4 regions of the Weizmannia sp. FSL W8-0676 genome follow, and region 1 is predicted to be linked to each of the others. Evidence: riboswitches for the same ligand, from Rfam matches in the RefSeq annotation. Region 1 holds a riboswitch; each other region holds the start of a gene.

Region 1 (3,559 bases):
TTCCATCAAGAACGCGGGCAATCGCCTTATCCAAATCCTTGATTTGGCGTTTAAGATGCCGGATGATCTCAATAGAACTGCCCAGGACCAAGTCAATCGAATCCTCCACACATTTAGAAAGCCGGTAAGAGGACCGGGCAGCTTTTTGGATGGATGCGGCCAAATCCTCGGGATCGCTAAAGCGGCCATGGCCTTTGGTCTGGAGATACATCGCTAAGTCCTCCAGAGGCATTTGGGCAATTTCATCGAGGCTATAGGCCTCAAGCAAAAATTCCGTTATGGCATGGCCGAAGACCGATGTATCCACTTCAAGGTTAAAGGCACTGAATTTGAAAAACAGATGATTCAAAAATACCTGTTGTTCCCGGGTTAAACTTTGAATCAGGTGATAGCGCATCCGTGTTAACCGTTGAAGGGCAAGGTATTGTTCTGACTGAATCACGGATTTCGGCAATCTCCCGAAACGCAAGCGGTCCGCAATTACCCAGGCATCTTTGGGATCGGTCTTGTCCATCTCGGCATAAGCCTTTTTGAAATTTCTCACCAGCTTCGGATTCAGGGTAAACACCTTTGTACGACGCTGTTTCAGCTCGGGATCTTCATGGAAAAACATTGCCGGGTGCCAACTATACACAGATGTGGCCTCCATGGCGATCTGGATGGTGTCATCCGCCTCCGCATGTTGGAGGATGGTGTCTCTTAACTCAGAGGCACCGGGAAGATTGTTTGTCACCGTTTGGGTGGCTAACGTTTCCCCCATTCCATCCATCAGGCAGGCATCGAGGTTTTTGGAGCTCACGTCAATACCGACAAATAAGGGCATATGATTTCCTCCTCTCTGTATTGGGATCGATGGAATCGGACGCTTCGGGATATCCCCAGATGGCTTGCCGATCTGTCAGCCTCGCGTATGAGAACTCATCCGGGCCGTGGGCTGCCTGGAACTGCTCATTTCCAGCACGGAGATCCGGAGGAACGGCCTACGGGTTAGACGTTCAAGCAAGAACCTGGGGATGCAGACTTTTCGAGTAGTCAGGCTACAAGGAGGGGAAGCATTGACCCAAACGATCCTAAGACCATTATCCGGGAACATCGCGAAGCGTCCAAGTCCGAACTTGTATTCCGGGCTCGCCCGGAATACAAAATCTTATATTCACTTGTCAATGAGCAGCAGAATGAACTGGAAATTGACATCCACTTTGGATTTAAACTTATTATACGAGGATGGGTTTTATGAACTTGACCGGCAAGCGGCTGGCCGCCTGAATGCTGCTTTAAAAACAGCATTTCCGCAAATTTCCATACCACTGTACTCTTAAACAAATCCGGCATTTGGACGATATCCAAATGCCGGCATTCGTGTAGCACGAACAACGGGAAAAGAGATAACCGGAATGCCGGCGCCCGTCATCCCATCTTTTGTTTGGGAAGTGCCGCTTTTTTCTTTTCCAGTGCAAACCGGACTTTCTCGGTTGTTTCGATCTGTGTGATGTTTCCTTCATGGATCGAAATGACCACTGTTCCAAACTCCAGTTTTTGCAATGATTCCATAATGCGGGCTACTTTCGTTTCATCAATATGAGCCATTTTTCATACCCCCCAAAATAAATTTCGTGTGTGCGTGGTGGTCCGGCCGGCAATGCGGATGATCCAAAAAAGAAAGGCCCCCTTCAAGAAAAGTTAAGAAGAGGGCGCGGCTCCTTAACTTATCTTCCAAGCTTGGCGCTTGCTGGAATTAGCACAGTATTCCCAAAAAGAATCTGTTGCTGAGGTTTCCTCGGGCCAGTCCCTCCCCCTCTCTTGATAAGCTGTATAGAAATAATTTGTTAAAACTATGATAAATAATATTATTCCGATTTGTCAACTTATATTTTCGGCATTTCAGCTGCTTTTCGGGCAAAACCGATTCGGATAGGGTATGATAATAGAAAAAGTGTGTTAAGGGTGTGAGATTGTGCCAGAGACAGATGTATCCAAGTTTGAGAAGAAAATCGAGGTGCGGAACATCCGCTTTGAAGACATTGATGATATTATGGCATTGTCGAAAAAATGTTTTCCGGGGATGGAGCCGTGGAAACACGAGCAGCTGGAAAGCCATATCCGGATTTTTCCGGAAGGGCAGTTTTGCGTGGAATACGAAGGGAAAATCGTCGGTTCCTGCTCCAGCTTAATTGTCAATTTCGATGAATACGAAGACCAGCATACATGGGATACGATCACTGCGAACGGCTACATTACCAACCATAATCCGCACGGGCTCAACCTGTACGGCATTGAAGTGATGATCGACCCGGAATACCGGCGCATGAAGTTCGGGCACCGTTTGTATGAGGCACGGAAAGAGCTTTGCCGGAAAATGAACCTTCAAAGCATCATCATTGGCGGCCGGATTCCGAATTACAGCAAATATAAAGACAAAATGACCCCGCGCGAATACGTGGAAGAAGTCGAGATGCACAATATTTATGACCCGGTTCTGTCCTTCCAGCTGCTTGAAGGGTTCCAGATTATGCGGATCAACAGGCAGTATTTGCCGGATGATACAGCATCCGCTTCATTTGCAACGCTTATGGAATGGCATAACGTCGATTATTTGCCGAAGTCCCGCCGTGTCTATCATGCTTCGTTCCCGGTCAGGATTACAGCGATCCAATATATGATGAAAAAAATTGATTCCTTCGATGATTTTGTCAGACAGGTAGAATATTATGTCGATGTGGCCGCGGATTTCGGTTCTGATTTCGCCGTTTTTCCGGAAATTTTCACCACGCAGTTGATGTCCTACCTGGAAGAAAAACGCCCTGACCAGGCAGTGCGCCGGCTTTCCGGGTACACAGACCAATATATTGAACTGTTTACAGAGCTTGCCGTACGCTACAATGTCAACATTATCGGCGGGTCCCATTTTGTGGAAGAAGACGGGGGCATTTACAATGTCGCTTTTTTGTTCCGGCGCGACGGGACGATTGAGAGGCAGACCAAACTCCATATTACGCCAAATGAGCGGAAATGGTGGGGGATCGCGGAAGGAAACGAACTCAATGTATTTGATACGGATTGCGGGAAAATTGCGATTCTGATTTGCTATGATATCGAGTTTCCGGAGCTGGCCCGTGTCGCTGTCGACCACGGTGCGAACATTATTTTTGTCCCGTTTTGCACGGACGACCGCCAGGCCTATTTGCGCGTCCGCTACTGCGCGCAGGCGCGGGCCATTGAAAACCAGGTGTACACCTGTATTGCGGGAACAGTCGGCAACCTGACCCACGTGGAAAACATGGATATCCAGTATGCCCAGTCCGGGATCTTTTCCCCCTCCGATTTCGGCTTTGCCCGGGACGGCATTGTCGGGGAATGCGATCCCAATGTCGATACCGTTGTTGTCGGCGATGTCGATCTTGAGAAACTGCGCCGCAACCGCAACAGCGGCTCCGTCCGGCAACTGGCCGACCGGAGAAGAGATTTGTATCAGATTAAAATCAATAGCAAATCATAATAAGGAAAACGAAAAAGGTGCTTAAGGGGTAAGCACTTTTTTCATTTAAAAAAAGCTATATAA
Region 2 (3,559 bases), 660 kb from region 1:
AATCGGGCGGCGCAAGTCGAGCATTTTGATAATGCCGGCCGGGCGCAGGTCAAAATGGGCTTCAACCGCCTCGATCAGCACTTCTTCCGGAACTTTTCCAGTCCCAAACGTATCGATGGAAATGGAAACGGGCTTCGCCACCCCGATCGCATACGCAAGCTGTACCTCACATTTTTCCGCAAGGCCGGCCGCAACAATATTTTTCGCAACATAGCGGGCGGCATAAGCAGCGGAACGGTCCACTTTCGTCGGGTCTTTCCCGGAAAATGCGCCGCCGCCGTGGCGTGCATATCCGCCGTACGTGTCGACAATGATTTTGCGGCCGGTCAGCCCGGCATCCCCTTGAGGGCCGCCGATAACAAAGCGGCCGGTCGGATTAATCAAATACTTTGTATCCGCATCGAGTAAGTCTGCCGGCACAACCGGTTCAATGACGTATTTTTTCATATCCCCCTGAATTTGCCCGGAACTGATGTCAGGATTATGCTGCGTTGAAATGACAATTGTATCAATCCGGGCAGGCTGGTTGTTCTCATCATATTCAACTGTCACCTGTGTCTTCGCATCCGGGCGCAAATACGGGATCACTTCATGTTTGCGGAGTTCAGCAAGACGGCGGGCAAGCTTGTGGGCAAGCGAAATGGGAAGCGGCATCAGCTCTTCTGTCTCATTGCAGGCAAACCCGAACATCAGGCCCTGGTCGCCGGCTCCGATTGCCTCAATCTCTTCATCGCTCATCCCGCCTTCGCGGGCTTCCAAAGCCTGGTTAACGCCGCGCGCAATATCCTCGGACTGTTCGTCAATCGATGTCAAAACAGCGCAGGTTTCCGCATCAAACCCGTATTTCGCGCGCGTATAGCCAATCTCTTTAATGGTCTTGCGCACCACTTTCGGAATATCCACATATGTATTGGTGGAAATTTCCCCCGTGACGAGCACGAGCCCTGTCGTGACGGAAGTTTCGCAGGCAACGCGGGCATTCGGGTCTTTTTCTAAAATGGCATCCAAAATGGCATCGGAAATCTGGTCGCAAATTTTGTCCGGATGGCCTTCCGTCACCGATTCCGATGTGAACAAATGCCGTCCTTTTAACATCCGCTTTTCCTCCTTATATTGTTACATATTGAAAACGGTACTCATACCCTAAACTCGATTCATTTTAAGTACAAAGCCAAAAATAAAAACCTTTCCCATTCATATGAGTGGAAAGGTTTTGACTTCAATCAATCGCGCCTTTCACTCTTATCGTTCAAGGAAACATTCCTTGCTGCAGGTTAGCACCTTTGCCTGGAAGTCAAGCGGCAGCTGCGTTGCGAGCGCATTGCCTGTTCCAGAGGCGGGTTGCTGGGTTTCATCGGGCCCGTCCCTCCACCAGCTCGGGATAAGAGTATCCGTTCAAAGTAAAATCATACGCAATTTAGCAGGCGCTGTCAATGCTTTTTTCACCATTTGCCCTTTTGCCCCCTGCATTTTTCCCGGGAAAAAGTATGTAATAAACGGATGAATATGTTATACTGATATCGTTTAAAGCGAAATAAGTTATTCAAAGGGGCGGTTTATGAAAATGGATCTGATTGGCGCTTCTGACGATTTAAAGTTTTTGTTGTCGGGGGAAAATGTGCGCATGCAGCTTTCCGTGCCGCAATTAATGGAAAAAATTATTGAACGGAAAGAAGCTGTGCTGACAACGGAAGGGGCCATTTCTGCTACAACAGGAAAATACACAGGAAGGTCGCCGAAAGATAAATTTATTGTCGTCGACTCCGAATCAAAAGACCGTGTCGACTGGGGCAAAATCAACCAGCCGGTATCTCCCGGCGTGTTCAACAGGCTCTATGAAAAAATGATCCGGCATTTAAAAGGGAAAGACGAAATTTTTGTGTTTAAAGGTTTTGCGGGTGCCGATCCAAAAAGCCGCCTTCCGATCCAGACCGTGAATGAGTTCGCCTGGCATAATTTATTCGCGCATCAATTGTTTATCCGGCCGGATGCGGAGGAACTCAATCAACACGATGCGCAATTTACCATTCTTTCCGCGCCGCTGTTTAAAGCAGACCCGGCGCTTGACGGCACGAATTCCGAAGCGTTCATCATGATTTCACTTGAACGCCGGATGATTCTGATCGGCGGAACGGAATATGCAGGCGAAATGAAAAAAAGCATTTTTTCCATCATGAATTATTTGCTGCCGCAAAAAGGCATCCTTCCCATGCACTGCTCCGCCAATACCGGGAAAAACGGCGATACGGCCCTGTTTTTCGGCTTGTCCGGGACCGGGAAAACGACACTTTCCGCCGATCCGGAGCGCGCGCTTATAGGGGACGATGAGCACGGCTGGTCCGACAGCGGCGTCTTCAATATTGAAGGCGGATGCTATGCAAAGTGCATCGGGCTTACAGAAGAAAAAGAACCGCAAATTTACCGGGCAATCCGGTTTGGGACCGTACTTGAAAATGTAGTCGTAGATCCGGTGTCCCGTAGGCCGCAATATGGCAACAATGCACTGACGGAAAATACAAGGGCTGCTTACCCGATTGAAAACATCGGCAATATTGCCCGTTCCGGCATGGCCGGCCATCCGTCAACCATTATATTTCTGACGGCTGATGCGTCCGGTGTCCTGCCACCGATCAGCAGGCTGACAAAAGAGCAGGCCATGTACCATTTCTTGAGCGGTTACACTTCCAAACTGGCCGGCACCGAACGCGGCGTCACGCGCCCGGAAGCTGTGTTCTCCACTTGCTTCGGCGCGCCGTTTTTGCCGCTTGAGCCCGCCGTTTATGCGGAAATGCTCGGAGAGAAAATTGGCAGGCACAACGTCCAGGTATTTCTGGTCAATACCGGCTGGACAGGCGGCCCGTACGGAACCGGTTCCCGCATGAAATTAAGCTATACGAGGGCCATGGTCCGGGCTGCGATAAACGGCAAACTGAAAAATGTGGAAACGCGGCAGGATGATATTTTCGGGCTGCACATCCCGGCCCGTATTGAAGGGGTGCCGGAGAAAGTCCTTTATCCGCAAGATACATGGGCGGACAAGCAGGCTTACCGTGAAAAAGCGTTCGAACTTGCAACCCGGTTCAAAGAAAATTTCCGGCAATTTTCATCAGTGCCGGATGATATTGAAAAACTCGGCGGCCCGCTTATTTAAGCATAAGCGGGAGCCCGGCTAAAACCAGGTACTTGCCTGGACGGCGCTGATTCCTTCCTGCAGTGCCCATTGGTGGTGGGTGCCGGCCATTTTTTCCGCAGCCTCGTGAAGGTTGAGCCATTCCAGGTTATGGCTACCTTTGCGGGGCTGTTCCCATTTTCCCAAATAAAACAGACCTTCATCCATGGACCGCGCGCCTGTTTCCTGTGCCGCTTTGCCTAAAAAGCCCGCAATTTCAAGATCCGCGCCGACTGTCCGCATCAGGCAGGCAAGTTCAGACTCCCCGCGGCTGATTTCCCCGCCCGGCAGCCTGTAGCCACTGCCCGACGGCACCACCCCGACTTTTTCTTTTTTCGCATCAAAAATGACGGCATATGCGCCGCAAGCTTTTTTGTAGCCCGTTTCCAT
Region 3 (3,559 bases), 1.3 Mb from region 1:
GCCGATTGCCGGCTTTATCCTGTATTTGGTATTCGGGCAAAATTTAAGCCGCCGGAAAATTTTTGACTGGAAGGTACAGGAGAAGATCGGCATTAAGGAAATTTCCCAGCAGCAGATTGAACTGCTGCGCGAAAACCGGTTTCCGTTTCATGATGAGCGGACAGCCCAGTATAAGGATCTCGTTTATATGCTGCTGATGAATGACGGGGCGATCCTTTCCCAGGACAATCACGTCGATATTTTCACAGACGGCAGGAAAAAATTCCAGGCTTTATTTGAAGACATCCGGAATGCAAAAGACAGTATTCATCTTGTATATTATATTTTCCGGAATGACCGTCTCGGCCATGAATTGATTGAACTGCTGTCCCAAAAAGCAAGAGAAGGCGTAAAGGTGCGGCTGCTTTATGATGATATGGGATCGCGGATGCTGTTCCGCCGCAAATTTTTCCGGCCGCTGATTGAAGCCGGAGGGGAAGTGGCGTCCTTTTTTCCTGCCCGTATCCCGCTCATTAATTTGCGCGTCAACTTCAGAAACCATCGGAAATTGGCGATTATCGACGGACGGGTCGGTTATATCGGCGGTTTTAACGTCGGGGATGAGTATCTTGGCCTGAATAAAAAATTTGGTTATTGGCGGGACACGCATTTACGGATTGCCGGGAGCGCTGTTTATGCCATGCAGACCCGCTTTATTTTGGACTGGAATCAGGCGTCACCGCACGATGTAAGAGATGAAGAACGTTATTTCCCGGTCATCCCGCCGCAGGGGGAAACCGATATCCAAATTGTCTCAAGCGGCCCCGATTCCGAATGGGAGCAGATTAAAAACAGCTATATTAAAATGATCAATTCCGCCAAAAAATATATTTATTTGCAAACACCGTATTTTATTCCGGATGACAGCCTCCTGAACGCGCTGACGCTTGCCGCTTTATCCGGAGTGGATGTCCGGATTATGATTCCAAATAAACCGGACCATATGTTTGTCTACTGGGCGACGCTTTCCAACATCGGCCAGCTGTTAAAAACGGGCGTCAAAGTGTACATTTATCAAAATGGGTTCATCCACGCGAAAATGATTGTCGTAGACGGGAAAATTGCTTCCGTCGGCACGGCCAATATTGATGTGCGCAGTTTCCGCCTCAATTTTGAAGTGAACGCCGTGCTGTACGACCGCGAGCTTTCCGGCACACTTGCCGGCATTTTCCGGGACGACATGGCCAAATCAACCGAATTAACGCTCCATGTTTACCAGAACCGGCCGCTTTATGTACGGTTTAAAGAGTCCATTTCCCGGCTGTTATCGCCAATTTTGTAGAAGAAAAAGAAAATTTTTCAAAAAAAGGTTGACGGTTTGCCATTGGTCTTCTATAATCTTAAACAATAAGTCATTCAAAATTGAATTATGAAAAGAAACTCTTATCGAGAGCGGCGGAGGGACTAGGCCCTGCGAAGCCCGGCAACCTTCAGGCATTTGCCTGAAAAGGTGCTAATTCCTACAGACATGCGTCTGAAAGATAAGGGAGGAACTTACATACATTGTAACCCTCTTCCCTTACGAAGAGGGTTTTTCATTTCCTCTTCCATCTTTCGCAGGAAAATTTTAAAAAACCAGGAGGATTTAAAAATGACACAATCATCATTACAACCGGAAACTTTATTGCTGCACGGGGGCCAGGAACCGGACCCGGCGACAGGCTCGCGCGCCGTGCCGGTATACCGGACGACTTCTTACGTTTTTCCGGATACAGAACATGCAGAGGGCGTCTTCAATTTATCAAAAGAAGGTTTCATTTATTCCCGCCTTGGCAATCCGACTGTGGATGTGTTTGAAAAACGCGTTGCCGCACTGGAAGGCGGAACGGCGGCTGTCGGTTTATCATCCGGCGCGGCGGCCATTGCCTTCTCCATTTTGAATATTGTGCGTGCGGGCGACGACATCGTATCCGCCAGCAATCTTTACGGCGGCACATATAATTTGTTTGCCGTGACATTGCCGAAATACGGCATTAACGTCAAGTTTGTGGACGGGTCTGACCCTGAAGCGTTCCGCCAGGCGATCACCCCGAAAACGAAAGCATTGTATGCGGAAATTATCGGCAACCCAAGCCTGCAGGTGCTCGACGTGGAAAAAGTGGCGGAAGTTGCCCATGAAAACGGCATTCCTTTGATTGTCGACAACACGTTTGCTTCTCCGTATGGCTCGAATCCGATCAAATGGGGAGCGGACGTGGTTGTCCATTCGGCGACAAAATGGATCGGCGGACACGGAACGGCGATCGGCGGTGTTGCCGTTGACGGCGGGCATTTTGACTGGAACACAGAGAAATTCCCGGACTTCAGCGAACCGGATCCGAGCTACCACGGCTTGCGCTACGGCGTCGACACGGCACAGGCTGCGTTCGCCACAAAACTTCGCGTTCAGCTTTTGCGCGACTTCGGGCCGGCTTTAAGCCCGGACAACGCCTTTTTATTCCTGCAAGGGCTTGAAACGCTGCATTTGCGCGTGGAAAGGCATAACGAAAATGCGTTGAAAGTCGCGGAATTTCTGAAAAACCATCCGGATGTTGCATGGGTCAATTATCCGGGCCTTGAAGACCATCCGTCCCATGAGCTGGCGCAAAAATATTTAAACGGCGGCTACGGCTCCATTGTTAACTTCGGTGTGAAAGGCGGCCGGGAAACAGGGAGGCGCGTGATCGACAATATCAAGCTGTGGTCGCATGTAGCGAATGTCGGCGACGCGAAATCGCTGATCATCCACCCAGCAACGACTACGCATTCGCAGCTGAGCGATGAAGAACTGGAAAAGTCAGGGGTCACGGGTGATTTGATCCGCTTGTCTGTCGGGCTCGAAGCCGTCGAAGATTTGACAGCCGACCTCGATCAAGCCATTACAAAAGCGACGGCCGTTACAGCCCGGTAAAAGCAGGTAACGGGCCAGGCAGGTTCGTGCGAAGGCCGCCACGGCGAATGCCAACAGGCGATCCGGAAAACTTGCACGGGATCCGTTCCGGGCTGATCCCACTATACAATTTTGTCGGCACGGACGGCCTGCACACCTGTTCCGGATCGGGAGCTTATGGGTGCCGGCTGCACCGGAGACCGCCGGGCCGCTTGATGTTTTAAATGAACAAAACGCTTCAGAGGCGAATAGCGCTATATTGCAGGGAGGTTTTTGGATAAATGAGGGTGATTAAAGCAGCGCTGCTCGGCTTCGGGACGGTCGGCCAGGGCGTGTATGAAGCCGTCCGGACCCACCGGGAGCAGCTGAAAGAAAAGCTGCATGCCGAGGTAGAGATTGCAGCGGTTCTGATCAAAAACCCCCGTAAAAAGCGGAACATTGACAGTTCTGTGCTCGTCACGACGGACTTCCGGGAAATTCTTGCCATTCCCGGCCTTGAAGTCGTGTTTGAAGCGATTGTCGGGGAAGAACCAGGCTTTTCTTACTGTTTACAAGCGATTGAAAAAGGCTGCCACGTCATTACTGCCAATAAAGTCATGTTTGCAAGATATGGGAATGTGCTGCTTGAAAAAGCGAAAGAAAAAGGCGTGT
Region 4 (3,559 bases), 760 kb from region 1:
GGCCGTTTCCCAGTGCTTTTTGGAATGCCGCTGTGCAGTCGGTTTTTCCATCGCCGGCAGCCCCGAAATCTGCCACATTGACTGTACGGGATGCCACAGACAGCAGCCGGCTGTATTCTTGATCCAATATCGTTTTCCATTCCGGGTAGACAAGGCCGTTCTGATCTGCAAGGGTTTTATACGGTTCAACCGGATATCTCCGGTTCAGCAGCAGCCGTGAAAGGGAAAACGGTTTGTGAAATTCCGGCTGGCAGTATTTTTGAAAAAGCGCTTCATTTTCCTGGATTAGGGTACCCGGCTGGACTGCCCTGCGTGAAAGCTGGCGCAGCAGCATGCCGTTTGTCCGGGGGTCATGATGCTTATCCAAATGAATCATTTTTTCACCCCGCTTTGCCTTCATTCAGTCTCTGTCATTGGATATATGTAGTATACCCCCGCAGGTTGGAAAACGCACTGAAAAAGGAAGACTCTTTTCTAAATCATTGTTGTTGGCATAAAAAAGATTGAATTTTATGTTAAAATCGAAGAAAAGGAAGGTGGAAGTCAATGAGCCTGCCAAAATGTTCTGATTGTAACCATCCATTTAAGTGGATTTATATCTTTAAGAGATTATGGAAGTTTGACCAAACCATAGAATGTCCAAATTGTAAAGCCAAGTTATATCCAAGTTTGAAGTTTCGAAATAAAGTTGGATATTTTTCCCTGCTTTGCTTTTTCATCTCATTTGGACTAATGATATTGGGCATTCCAAAAATTGCATTCATAACACTAATCATCATTATTTGGGCTTGTTTGATTCTTATGATGCCTTATGTTTATTCGTTTGATCATAAAGAAAGGCTTCTATGGTAAAAGGGAACGAATAGTTGTCGCCCTTTTAAATGGCTTCAAAAATCCAGGTGATGATGAAACGCGGAGCTGAGCCGGTACGCCGCAAGTTTAAAGGTGAATTGATGAACCGATTTGGTACAGAGCAAGATTTGAAAAAAACACATGCAAGTAAAGATTGGAAACCATTTCATCAAATGAGAAAGAAAAAGGTGGCCCAAAACTACATGTAACACTTTTCGTGAAAATGGGCCTTATTTTCTTTATCAGAATTTTTCGTTGACGAATAGCATAAGAAGGTATACAATAAACTTCAAGCTTATATGTTGTTATTTTCTTATCAAGAGAGGTGGAGGGAAGGGCCCTGTGAAGCCTCGGCAGCAGGTCCGAAAACGGGTACTGTGCCAATTCCTGCAGGTGGTGGCCTGAAAGATAAGAAGATTTCCCGGGAATGGATATCTTCTTACTTCAGGGTAAGAAGATTTTTGTCGTTTAATCCTTAGTAATCGAATAAGAAAGAAGGGAATAGAGTGGAGCAAACGCGGCTCACATATGAACAGTTTACGTCGGATCCGTTTGCAGTGTTCGTGCCGGAAGATGAAACAAAGGGCGCATTGGAAATTTTGCAGTGGGCATATGGCACGTACGGTAAATCAGTGGTATATGCGTGCAGCTTCGGCGCAGAAGGAATGGTGCTGATTGATCTCATTTCGAAAGTCAGAGAAGATGCGGATATCGTATTTTTGGATACGGACCTGCACTTTCCGCAGACTTACGAATTGATTGAAAAAGTAAAAAAGAAATATCCGGCTTTAAATATCCAAATGAAAAAACCGTCGCTTACGCTTGATGAACAGGCGGCGCAATACGGATCTGCCCTTTGGAAAAGGGATCCGGACCAATGCTGCTATATCCGGAAAATCAAGCCGCTTGAAGAAACGCTGCAGGGAGCGGCGGCCTGGATATCCGGCTTGCGGCGGGAGCAATCGCCGACGAGGGCGAAAACGAATTTTGTCAATAAAGATGAAAGGTTCCATTCGATTAAAATTTGCCCGCTGATTCATTGGACATGGGATGACGTTTGGAACTATATCAAGTCCCATCATCTTCCGTATAACGAATTGCATGACCAGGGATATCCGAGCATCGGCTGTTTCCCGTGCACACGTGCTGTCGGAAACAGCGACTCAAGAGCAGGAAGATGGGCGGGCTTTCATAAAACCGAATGCGGGCTGCATACGGTTCAGAAAAAATAAGGCTGCCCGGTGGTGCTGCGGCAAAAACGGCCATCCCTTCTAAGCCGCTGCTACAGCCACTCCGGGAGAAGTGGGCGCATAAACCAAACCAACCAGTTATCCGATTAAGTTTAAAGCAGGTGAAGAAATGAGAAAAGTATATTTAGTCGGGGCAGGGCCCGGCGATCCGGAACTGATCACAGTGAAAGGATTGCGCATGATCCGGGAAGCGGATGTCATTTTATATGACCGCCTGGTGAATCCGGATCTGTTAAAAGAAGCAAGGCCGGATGCGGAACTCGTCTACTGCGGGAAAAAGCCGGACGCCCATACGATGTCGCAGGATACGATCAACCACCTGCTTGTGAAGTTTGCCAACCAAGGCAAAACTGTTGTCCGTTTAAAAGGCGGCGATCCGTTTATATTCGGCAGAGGCGGGGAGGAGGCGGAAGTACTGGTGCAAAAGCATATTCCGTTTGAAATCGTTCCGGGGATTACGGCCGGTTCCGCCGTGCCCGCCTATGCCGGCATTCCGCTCACCCACCGCGGGCTCAGTACATCCGTTGCTTTTATCGCGGGCGTCACGAAAAAAGGCGAAGACCTTGATGCATACTGGTCCAAATATGCGGGAATTGATACACTTTGCATTTATATGGGCGTGAAAAATCTGCCGCTCATCTGTGCGCAACTGATAAAGCACGGCAAATCGCCGGACATGCCGGCTGCACTTATCCGCTGGGGCACGACGGAAAAACAGGAAACCGCGGTCGGCACGCTTGGAAATTTAAGTGAAAAGGCGGACGGGTTGCGCAACCCATCGCTTTTGATCATCGGAGAAGTGGTAAAACTGCGCGATGAGTTGAAATGGTTTGAACAGCTTTCCGCTGCTCCGGCCTGTACCGGGTGAACGGGTATGAAACAAGGTGTTTTATATGTCAGCCACGGCAGCCGTGTGCCCGAAACCGCCCGGGAAGCAACAGCGGCAATCCGGCAAGCGATGGCACAGGTGGATGCGGATCTCCAGGAAATTTGTTATCTGGAAATTGCGGAACCGGATATTGCAGCAGGGATTGATGCGCTTGTCCGGGGCGGCGCAGGGCGTATCGCCGTTGTGCCGGTATTGCTGCTGAGTGCCGGGCATTATTATGAGGATATCCCGCGTGCGATCCGGGAAGCGAAACGACGTTATCCGCATATTGTGTTTACGTACGGCCGCCCGCTCGGCGTCGGGGACCGGATCACCGGAATCCTGGCGGAAAATATTTTGGAAACCGGCATGCCTCCGGGTGCCTGGATTCTGCTGGTCGGACGCGGCAGCCGTAATCCGGAAACACTGTGCGATTTTGCAAAAATTGCGGACGGGCTGCGCGTGCAACTGGGGGCAGAACAGATCAAAACGGCTTATTTGGCGGTTCTTGAGCCCCGTTTTGATGAGGCGCTGAAGGAGCTGGCCGTGGCCGGGCGCCCGGTGGTTGTGGCCCCATATCTTTGGTTCA

The links. A riboswitch is a leader RNA that binds a small molecule or an ion and turns the genes downstream of it on or off. The one in region 1 is predicted to bind S-adenosylmethionine.
Region 2: it holds a riboswitch for S-adenosylmethionine, as region 1 does, so the genes downstream of both, metK (methionine adenosyltransferase) here and NST20_RS13990 (YezD family protein) in region 1, are expected to answer to the same signal.
Region 3: it holds a riboswitch for S-adenosylmethionine, as region 1 does, so the genes downstream of both, NST20_RS03820 (O-acetylhomoserine aminocarboxypropyltransferase/cysteine synthase family protein) here and NST20_RS13990 (YezD family protein) in region 1, are expected to answer to the same signal.
Region 4: it holds a riboswitch for S-adenosylmethionine, as region 1 does, so the genes downstream of both, NST20_RS01490 (phosphoadenylyl-sulfate reductase) here and NST20_RS13990 (YezD family protein) in region 1, are expected to answer to the same signal.

The regions. Positions count from the first base shown of each region.
Region 1 covers NZ_CP151954.1:2,843,998-2,847,556, reverse strand. Annotated here, with positions in the region: gene NST20_RS14000 (IS110 family transposase) at 1-823, opposite strand, end outside; gene NST20_RS13995 (hypothetical protein) at 1,056-1,319, shown strand; gene NST20_RS13990 (YezD family protein) at 1,408-1,587, opposite strand; SAM riboswitch class I at 1,704-1,810, opposite strand; gene NST20_RS13985 (bifunctional GNAT family N-acetyltransferase/carbon-nitrogen hydrolase family protein) at 1,952-3,496, shown strand.
Region 2 covers NZ_CP151954.1:2,188,274-2,191,832, forward strand. Annotated here, with positions in the region: gene metK (methionine adenosyltransferase) at 1-1,095, opposite strand, end outside; SAM riboswitch class I at 1,240-1,388, opposite strand; gene pckA (phosphoenolpyruvate carboxykinase (ATP)) at 1,565-3,151, shown strand; gene NST20_RS10770 (DNA mismatch repair protein MutT) at 3,170-3,559, opposite strand.
Region 3 covers NZ_CP151954.1:811,851-815,409, forward strand. Annotated here, with positions in the region: gene cls (cardiolipin synthase) at 1-1,321, shown strand, start outside; SAM riboswitch class I at 1,420-1,527, shown strand; gene NST20_RS03820 (O-acetylhomoserine aminocarboxypropyltransferase/cysteine synthase family protein) at 1,631-2,929, shown strand; gene NST20_RS03825 (homoserine dehydrogenase) at 3,190-3,559, shown strand, end outside.
Region 4 covers NZ_CP151954.1:289,468-293,026, forward strand. Annotated here, with positions in the region: gene NST20_RS01475 (glycosyl hydrolase family 28-related protein) at 1-376, opposite strand, end outside; gene NST20_RS01480 (TIGR04104 family putative zinc finger protein) at 547-852, shown strand; gene NST20_RS01485 (hypothetical protein) at 882-1,061, shown strand; SAM riboswitch class I at 1,163-1,267, shown strand; gene NST20_RS01490 (phosphoadenylyl-sulfate reductase) at 1,359-2,084, shown strand; gene cobA (uroporphyrinogen-III C-methyltransferase) at 2,212-2,970, shown strand; gene NST20_RS01500 (sirohydrochlorin chelatase) at 2,977-3,559, shown strand, end outside.